DNA from 2 places in the Kutzneria sp. NPDC052558 genome. Region 2 is predicted to be linked to the other one. Evidence: riboswitches for the same ligand, from Rfam matches in the RefSeq annotation. Region 2 holds a riboswitch; the other holds the start of a gene.
What was found. A riboswitch is a leader RNA that binds a small molecule or an ion and turns the genes downstream of it on or off. The one in region 2 is predicted to bind glycine.

Region 1: linked by a shared signal. The riboswitch ahead of gcvP (aminomethyl-transferring glycine dehydrogenase) and the one ahead of gcvT (glycine cleavage system aminomethyltransferase GcvT) in region 2 are both predicted to bind glycine.

Annotation. Positions count from the first base shown of each region.
Region 1 covers NZ_JBIUAG010000007.1:242,142-249,118, reverse strand. Annotated here, with positions in the region: gene ACIG5F_RS15470 (WD40 repeat domain-containing protein) at 1-34, shown strand, start outside; gene gcvH (glycine cleavage system protein GcvH) at 252-635, shown strand; gene garA (glycogen accumulation regulator GarA) at 749-1,213, shown strand; gene ACIG5F_RS15455 (MerR family transcriptional regulator) at 1,210-1,917, shown strand; gene ACIG5F_RS15450 (bifunctional nuclease family protein) at 2,041-2,514, shown strand; gene ACIG5F_RS15445 (peptidylprolyl isomerase) at 2,836-3,543, shown strand; gene ACIG5F_RS15440 (MerR family transcriptional regulator) at 3,791-4,357, shown strand; glycine riboswitch at 4,472-4,572, shown strand; gene gcvP (aminomethyl-transferring glycine dehydrogenase) at 4,724-6,977, shown strand, end outside.
Region 2 covers NZ_JBIUAG010000018.1:169,435-176,411, forward strand. Annotated here, with positions in the region: gene ACIG5F_RS29820 (AfsR/SARP family transcriptional regulator) at 1-912, opposite strand, end outside; gene glyA (serine hydroxymethyltransferase) at 1,225-2,493, opposite strand; gene gcvH (glycine cleavage system protein GcvH) at 2,490-2,873, opposite strand; gene gcvT (glycine cleavage system aminomethyltransferase GcvT) at 2,888-3,988, opposite strand; glycine riboswitch at 4,112-4,206, opposite strand; gene ACIG5F_RS29840 (response regulator transcription factor) at 4,295-4,918, opposite strand; gene ACIG5F_RS29845 (hypothetical protein) at 5,189-5,857, shown strand; gene ACIG5F_RS29850 (AfsR/SARP family transcriptional regulator) at 5,960-6,977, shown strand, end outside.

The DNA.
Region 1 (6,977 bases), on a different contig from region 2:
GGGCTTCGACTACCGGCCACCCTGCCCGGAATGACCGCCTTGTCGGGATCGGTTGCGGAGAGCGCTCTCCCGGGAGTGGTCACTGCTCCGTACGGGCGATCACGCCACCACGCTGAGTGTCTTTCCTTCGCCTCCGTTTGATCACGATCCAGGTACGGTGGGCACTCCCGGCGGCGGTTCGGCGGCGGCGGGTGACATCCTCGTCGGTGCGGCCGACGCGGCGATGACCAGGAAGAAGGAAGGCTCGTTAGGTGGTTCCACAGGACCTCAGGTACACCCGTGAGCACGAGTGGGTGCAGGTGACGGCGCCGGGCACGGTGCGCATCGGCATCACCGGCTACGCCCAGCAGCAGCTCGGCGACGTGGTGTTCGTCCAACTGCCCGATCTCGGCGCGCGGGTCGCCGCCGGTCAGACGCTGGGCGAGGTGGAGTCCACCAAGAGCGTGTCCGACATCTACGCGCCGCTCGACGGCGAGGTCAAGGCACGCAACGACGAGCTGGACGGGACCCCGGAGCTGATCAACTCCGATCCGTACGGCAAGGGCTGGCTGGTCGAGCTGGGGTCGGTCGACGAGGCCGCCGTCGCGACGCTGCTCACGCCGGCCGACTACACGGAACTCACGGAGCAGGGCTGATGTCGATCTTCCAGAAGCTCTTCGGCTGGTTGGGGAGCCGCCAGGGGCGCGATCAGTCCAGCACGGTAGGTTTGAGCGGTCCCGAAGGATCCACCAGCAGGAGGCGAGCTCAGGTGAGCACGAACGACGGGCCCGGTGTTCCGCCGGAGCAGTCCCCGGAGCGGACCACTGTCTTCCGGGCCGACTTCCTCACCGACGCCGAGGGCGTCGGGGCCCCTGTCCAGGAGCCGGCGGTCGCCGGCGTCGACGCGCTGCCGGCCGGGTCCGCCCTGCTGGTGGTCAAGCGCGGCCCCAACGCCGGTTCGCGCTTCCTGCTCGACCAGGACACCACCAGCGCCGGTCGGCACCCCGACAGCGACATCTTCCTCGACGACGTCACCGTCTCCCGTCGGCACGCCGAGTTCCGGCGTGAGGGCGGCGAGTTCGTGGTGATCGACGTGGGCAGCCTCAACGGCACCTACGTCAATCGCGAGCCGGTCGACCAGGCCGTGCTGGCCAACGGCGACGAGGTGCAGATCGGCAAGTTCCGCCTGGTGTTCCTCACCGGCCCGGGAGCCGGGGGTCAGGGGGGCCAGTGACGGCGGCCGGGCGGCCACAGCGCGACGGACTGAGCATCGGGGCGGTGCTGGCGCAGCTGCGCCCCGAGTTCCCGGACGTGACCATCTCCAAGATCCGGTTCCTCGAGTCGGAGGGGCTGCTGCGCCCGGCGCGTTCACCGTCGGGCTACCGGCAGTTCACGGACGCGGACGTGGACCGGCTCCGTTACGTGCTGGCCGCCCAGCGTGATCACTACCTGCCGCTCAAGGTGATAAAGCAGCAGCTCGACGCGGCATCCGACCCCGACCAGCCGGCTCGCGGCCTGGTCGGGGTCGATCGCTTACCCACGCCTGAGGACTTCGCCGCCGGCCATGAGGTGCGGATGACCCGTGAGGAACTCTTCGCCGAGACCGGCATCGATCAGCGGCTGCTGACCGAGTTGGAGAACTACGGCCTGGTCCGGTCCGGCGCGGCCGGCTTCTACGACCAGGACGCCATGCTGGTCGCGCGCATCGTCGTGGCCATGGGCGAGTTCGGCATCGAGCCCCGCCACCTGCGCACTTTCAAGGTGTCGGCCGACCGCGAGGTGGGGCTGCTGCACCAGATCGTCGGCCCGATGTACCGGCACCGCGATCCGGACGCGCGGGAGCGCGCCGACGAGATCGTTCGGGAACTGGCGTCGCTCTCGGTTGCGCTCCATACACTTCTGGTCAAGACCGGCCTGCGCGGCGTGGCCGGCGGGTGATCTTGGCTACGGTCCGCCCGCAAGCGTCGTGCCCGCATGGCGGGTAGCGTTGAGACAGTCCGTGGGGGATCCTCGTAGGTGCGGGGACGCCGAGGTTCAGCCCGCTGAGGGAGGCGATACCCGATGAGCGAGATGCGCGTCGTCGGAGTTCGGGTCGAGCTGCCCGCGAACAGCCCGATTCTGTTGCTGCGCGAGACCGAGGGGGACCGCTACCTGCCGATCTGGATCGGGAACGCGGAAGCCACCGCCATCGCCATCGAGCAGCAGGGCGTGCGGCCCGCTCGGCCGCTGACCCATGACCTGCTCAAAGAGGTGATCGCCGCGCTGGGCCGGGAGCTCACCCAGGTGCGTATCACCGACCTCCAGGAAGGCACCTACTTCGCCGAGCTGGTGTTCGACGGCGGAATCAAGGTGTCGGCCCGCCCGAGCGACTCGGTCGCGCTCGCGCTGCGCGCGGGTGTGCCCATCCACGCCGAGGAATCCGTGCTGGCCGAGGCCGGCCTCGTCATCCCGGACGAGCAGGAGGACGAGGTCGAGAAGTTCCGCGAGTTCCTGGACTCGGTCTCGCCCGAGGACTTCAGGGGCGCGGAACAGTAGGGCGCTGTCGCGGAGCGGAATAAAAGGCGCTGTCGCGGAGCCGAACGGCAGGCGCTGTCGCGGGAGCCGGAGAGCAGCGAACCTTCACGCCAGGAAGGCCCGATACTGGCGCGGGGCGCAGTGAAAGGGCCTCTCCTGGCGTTTTTTGTGTCATGAAGGGCCCCATACTGACGTTGAACGTGAGGAAGGGCCCCTTCATGACACCAGACGTCATGAAGGGGCCCTTCCTGGCGTTGGGCGAGAGGATCGGTCCCTTGATCATGGGGAAGGACCGACTTTCGGAGGGCGGCGGGGTCACGGCGTAGGCTCTAGGGTGTCCCGATGATCTCCAGTCGGGTTCTCGCGATCGCCGCCGCTGCCGCCGTGCTGTGCCTGTCCGGGGTCGTCTCGGCCAGCGCCGCGCCCACCGTGAACACGCTTGACGTGCCCGTGAAGCCCAAGGCCGTGCCGGCGGCGCCGGCCGACAACCCGGCCTGCGTCTACACCAAGGCGGTGCCGGCCGACAGATTCAAGGGCCTGCCCAGCTTCGACCCGGTGAAGGCGGCCAAGCCGTACACCGCGCGGCTGGTCACCGACCAGGGCCTGATCACCTTCCAGGCGCTGACCGACAAGGCGCCGTGCACCACGAACTCGTTCCGCTTCCTGGCCGAGCACAACTACTACGATCTCACGCACTGTCACCGACTGGTGACCCAGCGGATCTTCGTGCTCCAGTGCGGCGACCCGACCGGCACCGGCAGCGGCGGCCCCGGCTACTCGTTCCCGGACGAGAACCTGACCGGCGCGACGTACCCGGCGGGCACGGTCGCCATGGCCAACGCGGGGCCGAGCACGAACGGCTCCCAGTTCTTCTTCTGCACCGAGGACACCAAGCTGTCCCCGAACTACACCCCGTTCGGACGAGTGACCGGCGGCCAGGACGTGCTGCGCAAGATCGCGGCCGGCGGCGAGGACGACCAGAACAGCACCGGCGACGGCTTCCCCACCCTGCCGGTCGACATCCTGCACGTGCAGATCTCGCCCCGGTAGACACTTACTGTCAACGCTGTCATCGGTTCAGTGACACGCAGTCGTCACCGTGACGACCGCCTCCACATGACGCTTTCGCCGCTCCGCGCGTCGCGTTGACCCGTCCGATGGCCGGACTTACCGTCAGAGGGGAGTCGGCCGTGACGGTGTGAACCCCCATCGTTGCGGCCTTGTGACCGACGGTTCCCCGGAAGGAGGACCGTTGGTTCCGGTCGCCGGTCGTCAGACCGGTCGAGGGGAGGCTGTCGTGGTGGAGGGTGCGCCCGCGCACGCCGGCGCCGGTGAACAGGGAGCCCTGTTCCCGGACGCGTCGGCGCCCGACGAGCTCGTCGGCTATCGGGGGCCCGCCGCGTGCCAGATCGCCGGGATCACGTACCGGCAGCTGGACTACTGGGCGCGCACCGAGCTGGTCGCGCCGACGATCCGCAGCGCGCACGGCTCGGGCAGCCAGCGGCTGTACTCGTTCAAGGACCTGCTGGTGCTCAAGGTGGTCAAACGGCTGCTGGACACCGGCGTCTCGCTCCAGAACATCCGGGTCGCGGTGGAGCACCTGCGCCGCCGCGGCGTGGCCGACCTGGCCCGGATCACGCTGTTCAGCGACGGCACGACGGTGTACGAGTGCACCTCGCCGGAGGAGGTCGTCGACCTGCTCCAGGGCGGCCAGGGCGTGTTCGGCATCGCGGTCAGCGGGGCGATGCGGGAGATCAGCGGCACCATCCACGAGTTCCAGGCCGAGCGGGCCGACGGCGTCGAGCTGGAGCCGCAGGCCGAGGACGAGCTGACCCACCGCCGCCGGACCCGCCGGACCGGCTGAGGGGCCCTACCCCGGGCAGCCGAACGCCGCGGCCGTCGAACGTGATCGAGATGACACGCGGCGACCGAGGCTGGGTCTGGTAACCCGCCCGGGGTAAACTCGGCGGGTAGTCGCACACCCCGTGCGGGAGAGTCCGAGTCGGTGACCAGCCGGTTCGGCGCCGAAGGAGCAAATCCTCCCCGGAACCTCTCAGGCCCCAGGACCGCACGGGACAGACGCCTCTGGAAAGAGGGCGTGGGGTGACACCCGCGTCCCGCCGACGGTGCAAGCCCACCTGCGTGGGTGAAGCTCTCAGGTGCCCGTCACGGGCGGGGACAGAGGGGGAGGGCCAACGGCCCGCGCCCGCTTGCCCCGGAGGCTCAACGCATGACGACTGACCGCATTCCCCTGGCCGCGCTCGAGCACGGCACGCCCTTCGCGGACCGCCACGTCGGTCCCCGTGCCGCGGAGCTCGGCAAGATCCTGGACGTGATCGGCGTCGGCTCCCTGGAGGAGCTGGCCCAGCGGGCAGTGCCGTCGGCCATCCGCAGCGATGCCCTGGCGCTGAGCCTGCCCGACCCGGCCACCGAGACCGAGACGCTGGCCGAGCTGCGGGCGCTGGCCGCCCAGAACCGGCCGATGACCCAGATGATCGGCCTCGGCTACCACGGCACGATCACGCCCGGCGTCATCCTGCGCAACGTGCTGGAGAGCCCGGCCTGGTACACCGCCTACACGCCGTACCAGCCGGAGATCTCCCAGGGCCGCCTGGAGGCGCTGCTCAACTTCCAGACCATGGTCGGCGACCTGACCGGGCTGGACGTGGCCAACGCCTCCATGCTGGACGAGGCGACCGCCGCCGCCGAGGCGATGACCCTGGTCCGCCGGGCCGGCAAGTCGAAGTCGAACAAGTTCGTGGTCGACGCGGACACGCTGCCGCAGTCCATCGCCGTGATCGAGACCCGGGCCGAGCCGCTGGGCATCGAGGTCGTGGTGGCCGACCTGTCGCAGGGCATCGAGGGCCTCGGCCTGGGCGGCGACTTCTTCGGCGCGCTGCTGTCCTACCCGGGCGCCTCCGGCGTCATCCGCGACCACGAGTCGGTGATCGCCGAGATCCACGCCGCCGGCGCCGCCGCGGTCGTCGCGGCCGACCTGCTGGCCCTGACCCTGCTGCGGGCCCCCGGCGAGATCGGCGCGGACGTCGTGGTCGGCACCACGCAGCGGTTCGGCGTGCCGATGGGCTTCGGCGGCCCGCACGCCGGCTACATGGCCGTGCGCAAGGGTTTCGAGCGGCAGCTGCCGGGCCGGCTGGTCGGCGTGAGCGAGGACGCCGACGGCAACCGCGCCTACCGGCTGGCGTTGCAGACCCGTGAGCAGCACATCCGCCGTGAGAAGGCGACCAGCAACATCTGCACCGCGCAGGTGCTGCTGGCCGTGATCGCCTCGATGTACGCCGTCTACCACGGCCCCGACGGCCTGCGGGCGATCGCCACCCGCGCCCACCGGATGGCCACCGTGCTGGCCGCCGGCCTGTGCGAGGGCGGCGTGACCGTCGTGCACGGCGAGCTGTTCGACACCGTGCTGGCCGAGGTCGAGGGCCGGGCCGCCGAGGTCGTGGCCAAGGCCCGCGAGCTGGGCGTGAACCTGCGCCTGGTCGACGCCGACCACGTCGGCATCGCCTGCGACGAGACCACCACCCGTCAGCACCTTTCCCTGGTGTGGCAGGCGTTCGGCGTCACCGTGTCCGATGTGGACGGTCTGGACGCGGACACCGCCGACGGTATCCCGCCCGCCCTGCGCCGCACCTCCGAGTACCTGACCCACCCGGTGTTCCACCAGCACCGCTCCGAGACCGCGCTGCTGCGCTACCTGCGGGCCCTGTCCGACAAGGACGTCGCGCTGGACCGGAGCATGATCCCGCTGGGCTCGTGCACCATGAAGCTCAACGCCACCACCGAGATGGAGGCCGTGACCTGGCCCGAGTTCTCGGGGCTGCACCCGTTCGCGCCGGCCGAGGACGCGGCCGGGCTGCTGACCGTGGTCAAGGACCTGGAGCAGTGGCTGGCCGAGATCACCGGCTACGACGCGGTGTCGTTGCAGCCCAACGCCGGCAGCCAGGGCGAGTTCGCCGGTCTGCTGGCCATCCGGGCCTACCACCGGTCCCATGGCCACGGCGAGCGTGACGTCTGCCTGATCCCGGCCAGCGCGCACGGCACCAACGCCGCCAGCGCGGTGATGGCCGGCATGCGCGTTGTCGTCGTCAAGTGCGACGAGCAGGGCAACATCGACATGGACCACCTGCGGTCCACCGTCGCCGAGCACAGCGCCGACCTGGCCGCGATCATGATCACCTACCCGTCCACGCACGGCGTGTACGAGGACACCGTGCGCGAGGTCTGCGGCCTGGTGCACGACGCCGGCGGCCAGGTGTACGTGGACGGGGCCAACCTGAACGCGCTGATCGGCCTGGCCCAGTACGGAAAGTTCGGCTCCGACGTCTCGCACCTGAACCTGCACAAGACGTTCTGCATCCCGCACGGCGGCGGCGGCCCCGGCGTCGGCCCGATCGGCGTGCGGTCGCACCTCGCGCCGTTCCTGCCCAACCACCCGCTCCAGCCGGCCGCCGGCCCGGAGACCGGCG
Region 2 (6,977 bases):
CAGGTATCGGCGCAGCAGCGCCAGCTCGGTCTCGCGGCCGGTGAAAGTGTTGATGTCGTGGGGAAGCTGGGCCGGTGCCACCCGTGCGGCCGAGGCCGGCGCGGCGGCCGGCCGCCGGGCGTGGCCGGCCAGGCCGGGGTCGTTGGCCAGGATCTGCTCGTGCAGCTGGCGCAGCTCCCGGCCGGGCTCGACGCCCAGCTCGGCGGCCAGCAGCCGCCGCGTCTCGGCGTACACCTCCAGCGCCTCGGCCTGCCGCCCGCACTGGTACAGGCCGCTCATCAGCAGCCCGCGCAGCTTCTCCCGCAGCGGGTGCTCGTGCACGACCCGGGACAGCTCGGCCACCACGTCGGTGGCCCGGCCGGTCTGCAACATGAGGCCGGCTCGGTGCTCGACCGCGGACAGGTACAGCTCGGCCAGCCGGGTCCGCTCCAGCTCGGAGAACGGCCCGGGAATCCCGGAAAGCGGGGCGCCGCGCCACAGCGCGATGGCGCTGTCCACGTGCCGCAGGGCCGACTGCGGGTCGCCGGCGGCCTGGCGCATCGCCGCCAGGTGCGATTCGAACGCCGTGAGGTCGACCTGGTCCTCGGGCAGCCGCAGCAGGTAGCCGGAGCCGGAGCTGGCCAGCACCTGGGACGGCGCGCGGTGGGTGCGGTCGGGCTCCAGCGCCCGCCGCAGGCCGGCGATGTAGGTGTGCACGCTGCCCTCGGCGCTGGCCGGCGCGTGCTCGCCCCACAGCGAGTCGATCAGCTCGGTGCGGGACACGGCCCGGCCCGCGTTGCTGGCCAGCACGGCCAGCACCGCCCGCTGGCGGGGCGCGCCCAGCTCGATCTCCTCGTCCCCGCGCCACGCGCGCACCGGTCCGAGCACCTCGACCCTGATGGTCGCGCCGGGATCGGTCGGGGGGACGGGCATCTCGCCTCCTGTTCGCGCCACCAGTGTGCGGGCCGGCCGCCTCGGGCAGCCACTCCCGGGGCGCTCAACGCGCCGGGCGGTTCGGATTGTTCCCGCCCGTCTCCGGGCCGCCTTGGCGTCGACCCGCCCGTCGTATCACACAGTGCCCGTCGGGGGAACGGTTCGGTCGTAGCGATCACGGGATCGCCACATCCGGAAGCGCTGCCCCATAAGGAAAGATGAATATGTTTCGTACCGCCGAATGCAGTGAAGGGGCCCTTCCGACGTCGACCGCCGGGCAGGGCCCCTTCACATCAAACTCTCAGCGGACGCTCAGCTGATGCTGGGGTACAACGGGAATCGTTCGGTCAGCGCGACGACGCGGGCCCGCAGCGCGGCCGCGTCGAACTCCGGCGTGAGCGCCAGCGCGATGATGTCGGCGACCTCGCGGAAGGCCTCGTCGTCGAAACCCCGCGCGGCCAGCGCCGGCGTGCCGATGCGCAGGCCCGAGGTGACCATCGGCGGCCGCGGGTCGAACGGGATCGCGTTGCGGTTCACGGTGATCCCGATGTCGTGCAAGCGGTCCTCGGCCTGCTGCCCGTCCAGTTCGGACTTGCGCAGGTCGACCAGGACCAGGTGCACCTGGGTGCCGCCGGTGAGCACGGTCGCGCCCGCGGCCACCACGTCGTCGCCCAGCAGCCGCTCGGCCAGGATGCGCGCGCCGGTCAGGGTCCGCAGCTGCCGCTCCCGGAACGACTCGCCGGCCGCCACCTTGAACGCCACGGCCTTGGCCGCGATCACGTGCTCCAGCGGACCGCCCTGCTGGCCGGGGAACACCGCCGAGTTGATCTTCTTGGCCAGCGCCTGCTCGCACAGGATGACGCCGCCGCGCGGACCGCCCAGCGTCTTGTGCGTGGTCGTGGTGACCACGTGCGCGTGCGGCACCGGGCTCGGGTGCAGCCCGGCCGCCACCAGCCCGGCGAAGTGGGCCATGTCCACCATCAGGTACGCGCCCACCGAGTCGGCGATCCGCCGGAACTCGGCGAAGTCCAGCTGCCGCGGGTACGCCGACCAGCCGGCGATGATCAGCTTCGGCCGGTGCTCGGTGGCCAGCCGCTCCACCTCGGCCATGTCCACGTGGTAGTCGGACTCGCTGACGTGGTAGGCCACCACGTCGTAGAGCTTGCCGGAGAAGTTGATCCGCATGCCGTGCGTCAGGTGCCCGCCGTGGGCCAGGTCCAGCCCGAGGATGGTGTCGCCCGGGTCCAGCAGCGCCATCATGGCCGCCGCGTTGGCCTGCGCCCCGGAGTGCGGCTGCACGTTGGCGTGCTCCGCCCCGAACAGCGCCTTGATCCGGTCGATGGCCAGCTGCTCGATCACGTCCACGTGCTCGCAGCCGCCGTAGTAGCGCCGGCCCGGATAGCCCTCGGCGTACTTGTTGGTCAGCACCGAGCCCTGGGCCTGCAACACCGCCAGCGGCGCGAAGTTCTCGCTGGCGATCATCTCCAGGGTGCCGCGCTGGCGGGCCAGCTCGGCGTCCACCGCCGCGGCGACCTCCGGGTCCAGCTCGGCCAGCGGCGCGGTCAGCTCGACCGGCGTCACTCGCCCTCCTTGATCAGCGCGCCGTACTCGTCGGCGTCCAGCAGCTCGTCGGCCGGGCCGTCCAGGCGCACGGTGAACAGCCAGCCCTCGCCGAACGGGTCGTTGTTGACCACGGCCGGGTCGTCGGTCACGGCCTGGTTGACGTCCACGACCTCGCCGGTGACCGGCGCGAACAGGTCGCTGACCGACTTGGTGGACTCCAGCTCGCCGCACGGCTCGCCGCCGGTGATGGTGGCGCCGGCCTCGGGCAGCTGGACGTAGACGATGTCGCCGAGCTGCTCGGCGGCGTACTCGGTGATGCCGACCCGGGCGATGCCGTCGGAGATCGACACCCACTCGTGCTCGGCCGTGTAGTTCAGGTGGTCAGGGACGGTGCTCATGCTCTGGAGGCCTCTCAGGACGAACGACGGTAGAACGGCAGCTCGACGACGTCGACGGGGGTGATCGTGCCCCGGATGTCGACGGCGAGCGCGGAACCGGGGACGGCGCGGTCGGCGTCGACGTAGGCCATCGCCACCGGATGGCCCAGCGTCGGCGACGGCGCGCCGCTGGTGATCTCGCCGATCCTCGCACCGTCGGCCGGGTCCACGACCGGGTACCCGTGCCGCGGCGCGCGCCGGCTCTCGGTGACCAGGCCGACCAGCTTGCGCTCGGGCGTCACGGCCGAGGCCTTGGCCAGCGCCGCGCGGCCGACGAAGTCGCTGGGCTTGTCCAGCTTGACCACCCGGCCCAGGCCCGCCGCGTACGGCGTGAGGTCGGTGGACAGCTCGTTGCCGTACAGCGGCATGCCGGCCTCCAGGCGCAGCGTGTCGCGGCACGACAGTCCACACGGGAGGACCTCGCCGGCCGCGGCCACCGCCGCCCACACCGCCTCGGCGTCGTCCGGGGCCACGAACAGCTCGAAGCCGTCCTCGCCGGTGTAGCCGGTGCGGGCCAGCAGCGCGGGCCGGCCGGCGACAGTGGTCGGGTAGGAGGCGTAGTACTTCACGGTGCCCAGGTCGGTGGGCGTCAGCGGGGCCAGCAGCGCCACCGCACGCGGGCCCTGAAGGGCGATCAGCGCGTACTCGGTGGAGGCGTCGCGCACCTCGGTGTCGAAGTCCTCGGCCCGGTCGATCAGCTCGCCGGCCACCAGGGCGGCGTTGCTGGCGTTGGCGACCACCATGTAGTCCTGCTCGCCGGTGCGGTAGACGATCAGGTCGTCGAGGATGCCGCCGTCGTCGGCGCAGATCATGGTGTAGCGGGCGCGGCCGACGCCGATGGCCGAGGCGTGCCCGACCAGCGCGTAGTCCAGGGCCTGGCCGGCCTGCGGGCCGGACAGCAGGATCTCGCCCATGTGGGTCAGGTCGAACAGGCCGGCGCCGGTGCGCACGGCGTTGTGCTCGGCCACGTCCCCGGTGTAGCGCAGCGGCATCTGCCAGCCGGCGAAGTCGGTGAACTTGGCGCCGAGCCGCTCGTGCACGTCGTGCAGCGGCGTTCGGCGGATGTCGGTGCCCATCAGGAGACCCCTCGTGTGGTGGAGTGAGCCTCCCCCTCTGTCATGGGCCTGAGAGTTTCACCGGGCCAGGCCGGCTTTCCCCTTGGGCGAGGCGCGATGGGCACGCCTGCTTTTCAGAGTCGCCTGTCCCGAGCGGTAGGGGGGCCTGAGAGATTCCGGGGAGGATTTGCTCCTTCGGCGCCTGCCCGACATCGACAGGTCTCTCCCGCACGGTATGAGCAGCGAAGATGTACTTGTGGCGGCCACCGTATGAGGAAGTGGCCGCCACGGTCAAGATTCCAGGGCTTCGCCCGGGTTCTCACCCCTTCAGATCACACCCGATCGCATGGCGTACGCCACCGCGTGCGGGCGGTTGCGCAGACCCAGCCGGTTCATGACCGCGTAGACGACGTTCTTCACGGTGCGCTCCGAGTAGGAGAGCTTGGTGGCGATCTGGGCGGTGTCCCAGCCCTCGGCCATCAGCCGCAGCACGTCGATCTCCCGCGGCGCCAGGCCGGAGGCGGTGAGGCCGTTGGGCCGCAGCACCTCCTTGTGCAGCCGCTCCACCTGCGCGAGCAGCGAACCCAGCAGCGTGGGCGGCATGTCCCCCATACCCCGCTTCGCCGCCAGCACCGCGTGCACCAGGCGCTCGCCGCTGGCCGCCGCCTTCGGCAGCACCGCGACCACGCCGCACTCCACGGCCGCCAACAGGTCGGCGTCGTGGAACCGGTCGGTGACCAGCACGATCTTCACCGGCGTCGCCTCGGCGGTCCGCCGCAGCAACCCCATCACGTCAGCGTTGACCGCGTCCGCGCACACCACGAACACCTGAGCCTCGGACAGTCTGCGTTCCGGCACCACCTGGAGCTCGGCCCGCGCCCGAAGGCAGCTGATCGCCCCGGCCAGGGTGATCGGATCGCCCGCGTGGACGGCTACCCACACTCTGTCCATGGTGTCCTCCTCGCTGTGTACCCCCAGGAACACACTCTGCAACGACCTTCTTCAGAGGATCTTCACGACGCCTCCATGTCGTAGAGAAAGTCCTGACCAGCGGTTTTGCCGAAGTCCACTCGAACGGGCTAGGCCTTCAAGGGAGAAACGTGCAGCCGATCGCCACGATCGGGCAGACTCCGCGCCTCCCGGGCCGGGAAGTTCCTGGTTGCGCGGGGACCGTCTCAAGTAGGCTGCCGGCATTCCCCCGCGCGAGCAGGAGGAGCCCTGTTGGTCGTCGAGGATGCCGCCGCCACCGTCTCCCGGACCACCGCCGAACGGGCACGACTGCCCGAACTCGCCGAGGTTCTCGCCGCCTGTGCCGGCCATCTGTCCGACGAGCTGCTCACCGCCGCCCGGTTCTGGCTGGCCGAGGGCCGGCATCTGGACGTGGCCCGGGCGGTGTCCTTCGCCGTTGTCCATCTACACGTTCCGGTGACTGCGCAGCACCACCGCGCGTTGGTCGACGCACTGGTGACGGGCGGTCATGATCCTGTCGCAGTCCGTGGCGTCGAGCCGGCCCGCTGGCCGCCGGCGCTGCCGTTCACCTTCGTCGACGGCGGCTGGTCCGGTGATGATCGGATGGATGAGGCCGCGGTCGGCGCGGTGGCCGGCTATCCCGGCGTGCACGGCATCTGGCGGGCCTGGCGGATGCCGCTGGACGGCTCGCCGTGGCCGGCCCCCAAGCGGGTCTACCTGGTGCAGGCCGGCGAGCAGGTGGACGTGGTCGCGGTGACCGCCCGGGCCCAGCGGGCGCTGGCCGCCGCCGGCGAGCCCGCCCCACAGGTCGAGGCCTACCCGGTCGGCTCCCGGCTGGCCGCCTACCAGCTCACGGTGCGCCGCAACGGGCTGCTGCTGTGGACCTGTCAGACGTCGAATGTGGACCAAATCACACCTTGACGCGTCGGGTCTGTTCCTTCTTGCGCGTGGACCAGGAAGAATGGCGGCGGGGGTACGACCCCGGCCAGACCAACCATCCGGCCGGGCTGGGGAGGATGCTGGATGTCCGACAACGGTGTCCGCGGCGCTGTGCTCCGGGTGGCCCTGCTGGGCCCGGTGCGCGGCTGGACCGGGGACCGGGAGTTGGAGCTCGGCGCGCCCATGCAGCGCGCGCTGTTCGGTCTGCTCGCGCTCAGTCCCAACCGGATGGTCGCCCGCTCGGAGCTGATCACCGCGCTGTGGGGCGAGGCGGCCCCGGCCAGCGCCGAGGGCAGCGTGCACACCTATGTGGCCGGCCTGCGCCGCGCCCTGGAGCCGAACCGGACACATCGGGCCCCGTCGACCATGCTGGTCAACGCCGGGCCCGGCTACCTGCTCCGGATGGAGCCCGAGGACCTGGACGTCACCCGGCTCAACGCCCATCGCGAGCGGTCCCGCGTGCTGCGCGGCGACGGCCGGCGCGAGCAGGCCGCCGCCGAGCTGGACGCCGCGCTGGCCCTGTTCCGCGGCACCCCCTTCGACGGCCTGTCCTGCCCGTACGTGGAGCAGGAGCGGCCCCGCCTGGCCGAGCTGCGGCTGCTGGTGATCGAGGAGCGGGCCAGCCTGATGCTGGAGCTGGGCCGGCACCACGACCTGGCCGCCGAGCTGCCGGCGCTGGTCCGCGAGCACCCGCTGTGGGAACGGCTGCGCGGGCTGCTGATGATCACCCTCTACCGCTGCGGCCGGCAGGCCGACGCGCTGGAGGCCTACCAGGAGGCCCGCCGGGTGCTGGCCGAGGAGCTGGCCATCGAGCCCTCCCCGGAGCTGCGCCGGCTGCACGGCAAGATCCTGCGCAACGACCCGGAGCTGGCCGCGCCGCAGCCGGCCCGGCCCACCGCCGAGACCGCGGGCGGCCCGGTGCCGGCCCAGCTGCCGCACGACGTGCCCGGCTTCACCGGCCGCGCGGCCGAGATCGCCGAGCTGGACCGGTTCCTGGACGAGACGTCCAACTCGGTGCTGATCTCGGCCATCGACGGCGCCGGCGGCATCGGCAAGACCGCGCTGGCCGTGCACTACGCGCACCGCATCACCGACCGCTTCC